DNA from 2 places in the Cupriavidus sp. 8B genome. Region 2 is predicted to be linked to the other one. Evidence: riboswitches for the same ligand, from Rfam matches in the RefSeq annotation. Region 2 holds a riboswitch; the other holds the start of a gene.
What was found. Region 2 has a riboswitch for glycine ahead of gcvT (glycine cleavage system aminomethyltransferase GcvT). Riboswitches for the same ligand answer to the same signal wherever they lie in the genome.
Positions count from the first base shown of each region.

Region 1 (4,415 bases), on a different contig from region 2:
GTCGGGGATCGGCACCAGCCTGCTGCTCCTGGTGGCGGTCATTGCGCTGCTGACCGGCGGCTTCGGCACCACGCCGAGCGACCTGCTCAACAGCCTGCTGACGATGCTCGGCGGGGAGCGGCTGCGCAGCCTCAACATCATGCCCGACCGCATCCTGAACGCTGTCATCGCGTTGTCGGTCGGCATCTACCTGCTGCGCTCGGTGCGGCGCTGGCTGGATGCGGAACTCCTGCCGAAGGTCTGCATGGAAGCGGGCCTGCGCGCCTCGCTCGTGACGCTGTTCAGCAACATCGGCTACGTGCTGATCGTGTTGCTGACGCTATCGCTGCTGGGCGTCAGATGGGAAAACCTGGCCTGGATCGTCAGCGCGCTGTCCGTCGGCATTGGCTTCGGCCTGCAGGAGATCGTCAAGAACTTCGTGTCGGGGCTCATCCTGCTGACCGAGCGCCCGGTGAAGGTCGGCGACATGGTGAGCATCGGCGGCGTGGAAGGCGACATCAAGCGCATCAACGTGCGCGCGACGGAGATCCTGCTGGGCGACCGCTCCACCGTGATCGTGCCTAACTCGCAGCTGATCTCGCAGAACCTGCGCAACGTGACGATGAGCAACAGCACGCAAGGCGTCGCGACGCTGCTGCTCACCTTCCCGTTGAACATCGATCCCGAACAGGTGCGCGAACTGCTGCTCGACTCCTATCGGGAGAATGAGGCGATTCTCGACAAGCCCGCGCCATCCGTCACGTTCAGCCAGCTGGCGCCGAACGGGATCACGCTTAGCGTGACGGGCTACGTAGGCAGCCCGCGGATCGCCACCGCGACCAAGAGCGACCTGCTGTTCGAGATCCTGAAGCGGCTGCGCGCGGCCGATATCTCGCTGTCGGTCCCGCAGACGTTGCGGGTGGAGAATATGGCCGCGCTCGGCGTGTAACGCGTTGGCTGGCTTCAGGCCCGATTGCCGGCCCTTGCCAGTCCCTGGCAGCCTGTCAAGGACTAACCAGCGCCACCCTATCCTGCACGCCATGCACGCGCTTGGCGCCCATGGCTTGCTGCACGACATCGCCGATCATGTCGGCGGTGACCGCCGACAGCGTCCACCCCAGGTGGCCGTGGCCGGTGTTGTAGAACACGCAGGACGCACGGCCCCGGCCCACGCGCGGCAGCATGGTAGGCATCATCGGCCGCAGGCCGGCCCAAGGCACCACGCTACGCGTGCTGACACCGGGGAAGCACTGGTTGACCCACTCCACCAGTGGACGGATGCGGTCGGCGCGAATGTCGCGGTTGTAGCCGTTGAACTCCGCCGTGCCCGCCACGCGGAAGCGGTCGACGCCCAGGCGGCTGGTGACCAGCTTGGTCTCATCGTCGAGCAGGCTGACGACGGGCGCGGCAGCCTGGCTTTGCGCGTCGTTCAGGTTGACCGTGATCGAATAGCCCTTGACCGGATAGATGTTGACGCGATCGCCAAGGCTGGCGGCCAGCGCCCGGCTGGCGGTGCCGGCACAGACCACCACGCCGTCGAACACGCGCGATTCGGTCTGCTGGCCGTCGCTGCTGACGATGGCGACCTGCCGGCCATCAGTGCTGACCGACTGGACATCCTGGTTGTACAGGCATCGCACGCCCAGGCGGTCGATCGCCGCGGCCATGCCGCTGGTGAACTTGTGGATGTCGCCGGTGGAATCGCTCTGGGTGAAATAGCCACCGTAGTACTCGCCGGCCAGGGTCGGCTCGATGGCGCGCATCTCTTCCGGTGTGACGGCATGGCGCGCAAGGCCGCCCTCGGCCAGCAGCTTCGATACCCTGCCAGCGTGGTCGAAGCCCGCCTTGTCGCGATAGATGTGGAGGATGCCCTCCTTCTTCAGGTCGAAATCGATGCCCTCGGCCGCGGCCCAGGCGAACAGGTGGTCGCGCGCGGCAATCGCCAGGCGCGTCGTTTCCACGGTGTTCTTGCGGTATTGGGGAATGGCGGCGATGAACTCGGCGAACCAGGACAGCTTGTGCCAGCTCGGGCGCGGGTTGACCAGCAGCGGCGCATCGCTCTTGAGCATCCACTTGATGCCCTTGAGGATGGTGGACCAGTGGGTCCAGACTTCGGCGTTGGAGGCGGAAAGCTGGCCGCCATTGGCGAACGAGGTTTCCATGGCGGCATAGCGGTGTTTTTCGAGCAGGGTGACCGAGAAACCGCGCTTGGCGAGTGCGTAGGCAGTGGTCACGCCAGTGATGCCACCACCGATAACGGCAATTGTTCTCATCTCTTTGGTTCCAGGACGTCGAGTGGGAGCCTCTTGCGCGACATGCGCGAAAGACGCCCCCTCTGTCCTTGACCTGAGAGATTCACGATGCGCCACTTTGGGGTGGCGCGGATCGCTTGCTCCTTCGGTACCGCCGGCTGACGAGCGCCGGGGTTCTTCAGAGTTCAAACGTGATATCGGTCCTTTTGCCTGAGAGTTTCCGGGGCGGTTGCTCCTTCGGCGCTGCCTGGCAGCATGGCCAGGCGGTCTCTCCCGATATCAACTTTGCGTCGCGGCCGTTGGATGCCTGCCTGCTTTACCAAGCGAGTCTCCGGCGGCGCGATGCAGAACTTTAGCATTAGTCATGTCCGCGTGAGGAACTTTTTATTGCCCGCTCAAGGAGAACCTGTCAGGCGGCCGAGATGCCAGGTCCGAACAGGGCGTTGATAACAGGGCGTTGATATTAGCGGCCTTTGGCATCGGGGACTCCGGTCTGGTCGACAGTGCCGCCCCCGGTGCCTTTGCGCGGCCCTCCCGTGCAGCCCGTCGGGTTCGGCCTTCCCTGCGCTCTCCGACGCCGGCTTCACGACGCAGTCAGACGCCTCTGAAACACGTGGATCCCCCTAATATTCAAAGTACAAGTTACGAGAAGGCATTTCCTACAAAGCGAGCCGCGCAAGCCGTACCCTTGTCGAGGCACCGCGCATGATCTGCTGGCCCGACGCGCGTCCGGCGCGCCCGCCAGCAAGATCTTGGGCTTGCTGGCAAGCTAGCACAAACGAGGAATCCGACCTTCTCAACCACGAAGGGGCCCGAATGAAACTCACGATCACCCTTGAGTTCACCCCGGCTGCACAGGCCGCAGCCAGAGACATCGACCTGGACCTGACACCGCACACCGGCGCGCTAACGCCGGTGATCGGCGACCTGATCCAGTTCCCGGGACAACCAATCATCTTTGTGGTCATCGGTCGCATGTGGCAGCCACGCGCCCCGGACAACGTCGAGCTTCGCATCATGCTCGATCTGTCGCCTGCGCCGCTGTCTGTCGTATGAGGGCGCTCCAATTCTCGAAAGGCGTTTGCAGCGGCAACAGGGCGACTGTTTCCTACTGCATCGCACAAGATGCAGCAGATTCGATTCCTGGAACACCCCTGCTTTGTTTGAGGAAAGCTATGCCGTATGCCGGCCTTAAACGTGCGGGCATTGGTTGGCTCAAAACAAAGGAGTTGTCGAGATAGGGAGAGATAAATTACCAGAGATAAGTCAGCGAGTCGAAGCGCAACCACACCCGCCAATCATCCCGGTCGGCCGGATAATGTGAAAAATCTGTTAAATCTGATGTTATTTCGGAATGATTGTTATCTGTCGGACTTTGACATAGATTGGACTCTGAGGATTTTTTCCTCTCCCGACTGTACGCTCCCCGTGTATGAGTCTCGGCACCAAAAGGCGCGGCACCACCGCGCCTTCTTTTTTTGTCAGCGTGCCGCCTCGGGGTCAGAACCATCGGATTGCAACTTTTACACCCAACGCGTCACCATCGCCTGCCTGCATGCAGTCACTCTGCATTTCCCGTTCGCACCTCGCGCCGCCGCCTTGCCAGGGCGCGTTTTTCTTTAGCATGCGGCGACGGGCACCAGTGTTTGGGAGACGAGCTTTTGGGCGGGGGTGGCGGATTTCAGAAATGTTAATCGTCACTGTCAACGGCAATATGGTCAATCTCTCGCTTCGCGGCTCGATATGCATCATCGATCGCAATATCTTCCGAGGCTGCAGGCTCCCGAGTGTTTTGCCTGTGTCCGTGCCCACGGATGACATACGACCAGTCCCACCGATCACCCGCGACCCTTATCGTCTGGATGGAGATATCCCGGCCTTTGTACTTGAAGTCCATATGTGCCTCGCCGGATTTCGGAGGACCGCAGCACGCTGCGTGGTTGACCCGGATGGGGATACGGCGCGCGAATCAGAGAGCGCCTGGGTTCGCCCGGCCTTCGTCTATCAGCTTCTCGGCATAGTCGCGCGCATGCTGCCACGCCTCGCCTTCGGAAAAGTACTGCCCAGGCACAGGTTCGTGCTCGAAGATCTTGATCGAGCTTCCGTCCGCCGCTTTTGCACAGATCGTCACCTCGCCCTGCCAAGGTCCACCGGTTGGCGACGTTGCGCTAGCCTCATACCAGT
Region 1 covers NZ_BAAILO010000329.1:143,894-148,308, forward strand. Annotated here, with positions in the region: gene ACYP5B_RS33515 (DUF3772 domain-containing protein) at 1-928, shown strand, start outside; gene ACYP5B_RS33520 (D-amino acid dehydrogenase) at 984-2,252, opposite strand; glycine riboswitch at 2,420-2,517, opposite strand; gene ACYP5B_RS33525 (hypothetical protein) at 3,048-3,287, shown strand; gene ACYP5B_RS33530 (hypothetical protein) at 4,201-4,415, opposite strand, start outside.
Region 1: another riboswitch for glycine. It lies ahead of ACYP5B_RS33520 (D-amino acid dehydrogenase); the one in region 2 lies ahead of gcvT (glycine cleavage system aminomethyltransferase GcvT).

Region 2 (4,415 bases):
TCGTGCTCCTCATCGTTCATCGGGTTGACGGCGATGGGGTCGCCCATGCCGTGCTCGCTCCACAGCTTCTTGTCGAACAGCTTGGGATTGTTGGAGATGACCGCGTTGGCCGCCTCCAGGATGCGCACGGTGGAGCGGTAGTTCTGCTCCAGCTTGACCACCTTCAGGTCGGGGAAATCGGTCTGCAGCAGCTTCAGGTTGTCCAGCGTGGCGCCGCGCCAGCCGTAGATGGCCTGGTCGTCGTCGCCCACCGCGGTGAAGGCCGGCGCGCGCAGGTGCGAGCCGCCGGCGAGCTGCTTGAGCAACTGGTACTGGCAGGCGTTGGTGTCCTGGTACTCGTCCACCAGGAAGTAGCGCAGCCGGTTCTGCCAGCGCAGGCGCACTTCCTCGTTGCGCGCGAACAGCTCGGCCGGCAGGCGGATCAGGTCGTCGAAATCCACCGCCTGGTAGGCGTGCAGCGTGGCCACGTAGTTGCGGTAGATCAGCGCGGCCTGGTGATCGTCGGGATTGTCGGCCTGGGCGATGGCGGTCTCGGGATCGACCATGCCGTTCTTCCACAGCGAGATGGTGCTCTGCACGCTGCGGATCAGCTTCTTGTCGGTGGAGGCAAGCTGCTCCTGCACCATGCCGAAGCAATCGTCGGAGTCCATGATCGAGAAACGCGGCTTCAGCCCCACGTGCTCCGCCTCGGCCCGCAGGATCTGCACGCCCAGCGAGTGGAACGTGCTGACCGTGATCTGCTTGATGGGGATGCGCTTGCCCTCGCGCGTAGTCTTGCCCTCCATCAGCTTGGCGATGCGCTCCTGCATCTCCTTGGCGGCCTTGTTGGTAAAGGTCACTGCGGCGATGTGCTTGGGCTGGAAGCCCTTGTCCTCGATCAGGTGAGCGATCTTCTGTGTGATCACCCGGGTCTTGCCCGAGCCGGCGCCGGCGAGTACCAGGCAGGGGCCGTCGAGGTAGCGAACGGCTTCGGATTGGGCAGGGTTGAGTCCGTGGGTCATGCGAGGCGGGTAATGACGGATGCGCAACGCGGCATGCGCGATTGCTGGGCGGAGGCTGGATGTTAACACGCGGCCATGGCCGGGCCTTGGACGGAAAAGAGTGTACTCACCGGCACGTAACACTTCGTAAGCCCGGGAGCCGCGGCCTTTCTGGCACGTCTAATTTCTATGTCCGGCCAGAGTGTGAGCCGTGCCGGATGCACTTCACCATACGTTGGGGGCAAACACGCTGGAGGCAATCATGAACACCCTGCATTCCCTGAGCAAGGCGGTCTTGATCGGTATCGCGGTAGCTGGCATGGCGGGCTGCGCCGATATGACACCAAAGCAGCGAAACACCGCAATCGGTGCTGGCGTTGGCGCAGTGGGTGGCGCAGTCCTGACGGGCGGTGACGCACTAGGCACCCTGGGCGGCGCCGCGGTAGGCGGTGTCATCGGTAACGTTACGACACCCAACCATCGCGGGCGGTAGTGCACCGCAGCAGGACAGCGACGCCGGCCGGGTGCGTTGACAAAGCCAGGACGCTCCCGTAAATTGCGCGCATCTGACCGGGAGAGCGCGCATATCTTGCGCCGCCGAAGGGGTATCACCCGAAAACTCTCAGGCACCATGGACTGGTTGGATCGGCTTGCAACATGCACACGATGCACGCCGTACTCTGGAGAGCGGCACCCGCCACTGATCGATTCCATCGACAGCCATGGTGAGCGTGCCCACCGAAGGGGCGCGCAAGGTTTGGGTTTCCAGCAACCGGGATCCGCCTTGTAATCTCTCAGGTATCGAGGACAGAGGGGTCATCCGCCGCAGCGGATTTGGCAGCGCCATGGCGCGCCGAATCCTGCGGTGGATGGCCCTTTTTTCGTTTTCGAACCGAGATTTGCCTTCCCCCGAGGATTCCATGACGCTCCAGGCCACGCCCCTCAACGCCATCCACCGCGCCCTCGGCGCCCGCATGGTCGACTTTGGCGGCTGGGACATGCCGGTCAACTACGGCTCCCAGATCGAGGAACACCATGCCGTGCGCAGCGATGCTGGCATGTTCGACGTCTCCCACATGTGCGTGGTCGACCTCAAGGGCGCCAATGTGCGCCCCTTCCTGCGCGGCCTGCTGGCCAACAATGTCGACAAGCTGCAAACGCCGGGCAAGGCGCTGTACTCCTGCATGCTGGATGAAAAGGGCGGCGTCATCGACGACCTGATCGTCTATTTCTTCGCCGAGGACCACTTCCGCCTGGTGGTCAACGCCGGCACCGCGAACAACGATATCGAATGGATCGCCGCACGCAACGCCGCCACCAATAGCGGCGTGAAGATCACGCCGCGCCGGGGCGACAATGCGCCCGACGGCGCGGCCCCGCTGGCCATCGTTGCCGTGCAAGGCCCCAACGCCCGCGCCAAGGTGTGGAGCGCTTTCCCCTCGACCCAGCCCAGCGAAGCCCTGAAGCCGTTCAACGCCGTGGTGGTGCATGACCCCGCCCTCGGCGAAGTCATGGTGGCACGCACCGGCTATACCGGCGAAGACGGTTTCGAGCTGGTAGTGCCGGCCGAGAACGTGGCCGGCCTGTGGGAAAAGCTGATCGCCGAGGGCGTTCGCCCCGCCGGCCTGGGCGCGCGCGACACGCTGCGCCTGGAAGCCGGCATGAACCTGTACGGCCAGGACATGGATATCCACACCTCGCCGCTCAACGCCGGCCTGGCCTGGACCGTGGACCTGCAAAGCGAACGGGACTTCACCGGCAAGGCGGCCCTGGTCGCCGGCGGCAAGACCCAGCAGTTCGTCGGCCTGATCCTGCGTCCGGCCAACGGAAAGGCGGGCGGCGTGCTGCGCGCCCACCAGAAGGTCATCACCCCGGCCGGCGAAGGCGAAATCACCAGCGGCACCTTCAGCCCCTCGCTCAGCCAATCCATCGCTTTTGCCCGCCTGCCGCTCGACGTTGCCGTCGGCGCCGAGGTGCAGGTCGAGATCCGCGACCGCAAACTCGCCGCGACTGTGGTTAAACTGCCGTTTGTGCGCAATGGCAAGGCACTCGTGAGCTGAACGCTCGCACCGGTCACAGCGCGCCTGCCGGCGGTTTCCCGATCGACGATCGACACCCCCCGCCCGGCTGGCGCTGAAAAACAAATTGAATCTGGAGCAATCCCATGAATTTCCCCGCCGACCTGAAATACACCGAGTCCCATGAGTGGGTGCGCGTCGAAGCCGACGGCACGCTGACCATCGGCATCACCGACCACGCGCAGGACGCGCTGGGCGACATCGTCTTCCTGGAGCTGCCGGAAGTGGGCAAGTCGGTCGGCGCCGGCGACGCGCTGGCCGTGGTGGAATCGGTCAAGGCCGCATCCGACATCTACGCCCCGGTGGCTGGCGAAGTCATCGCCATCAACGATGCCGCCGCCGCCGCGCCGGAAAGCGTCAATGCCGACGCCTTCGACGCCTGGCTGTTCAAGCTCAAGCCGGCCAACAGCGACGACGTGAACGGCCTGATGTCGGCCGACGCCTACAAAGCCAACGTCGGCGCCTGATGCCAGACCGTCATTCCCGCCGCCACGGGAATGACGGATGAAGATTGACGCGACGCGCCGGGCCGACCACCCGCCGCACCGCTCCCACGAGATCCTTGCCATGAACGCCCCCCTGCCCATGACTGCCGCCCAAGTTGCCCGGCCCACGCTGGCCGAACTGGAGGCGCGCGACGCCTTCGCCTCCCGCCATATCGGCCCCGATGCCGCCGAACAACAGCACATGCTCAAGGTGCTGGGCTATGACAGCCGCGCCGCGCTGATCGACGCCGTCATCCCCGCCGCCATCCGCCGCCGCGACGGCATGCCGCTGGGCGAGTTCACCGCGCCGCTGAGCGAAGAAGCCGCGCTGGCCAAGCTGCGTGGGCTGGCCAGCAAGAACCGCGTGCTCAAGAGCTTTATCGGCCAGGGTTACTACAACACGCTGACCCCGGGCGTCATCCTGCGCAATATCTTCGAGAACCCGGCCTGGTACACCGCCTACACGCCCTACCAGCCCGAGATCTCCCAGGGCCGCCTGGAAGCCATGCTGAACTTCCAGCAGATGGTGACCGACCTGACCGGCCTGGACATCGCCAATGCCTCCATGCTGGACGAAGGCACTGCCGCGGCCGAAGCCATGACGCTGCTGCAGCGCGTCAACAAGCACGCCTCCACCACCTTCTATGTGGCGGACGACGTGCTGCCGCAAACGCTGGAAGTGGTACGCACCCGCGCCCTGCCGCTGGGCATCGAAGTCAAGGTCGGCCCCGCTGCTGAAGCGGCCGGCGCCCATGCCTTCGGCGTGCTGCTGCAGTACCCGGGCGTCAACGGCGATGTCGCCGACTACCGCGCCATCGCCGAGGCCGTGCATGCTGCCGGCGGCCTGGTGGTGGCTGCCGCCGACCTGCTGG
Region 2 covers NZ_BAAILO010000539.1:20,167-24,581, forward strand. Annotated here, with positions in the region: gene ACYP5B_RS47690 (UvrD-helicase domain-containing protein) at 1-1,001, opposite strand, end outside; gene ACYP5B_RS47695 (hypothetical protein) at 1,243-1,473, shown strand; glycine riboswitch at 1,542-1,629, shown strand; glycine riboswitch at 1,651-1,801, shown strand; gene gcvT (glycine cleavage system aminomethyltransferase GcvT) at 1,901-3,040, shown strand; gene gcvH (glycine cleavage system protein GcvH) at 3,145-3,525, shown strand; gene gcvP (aminomethyl-transferring glycine dehydrogenase) at 3,626-4,415, shown strand, end outside.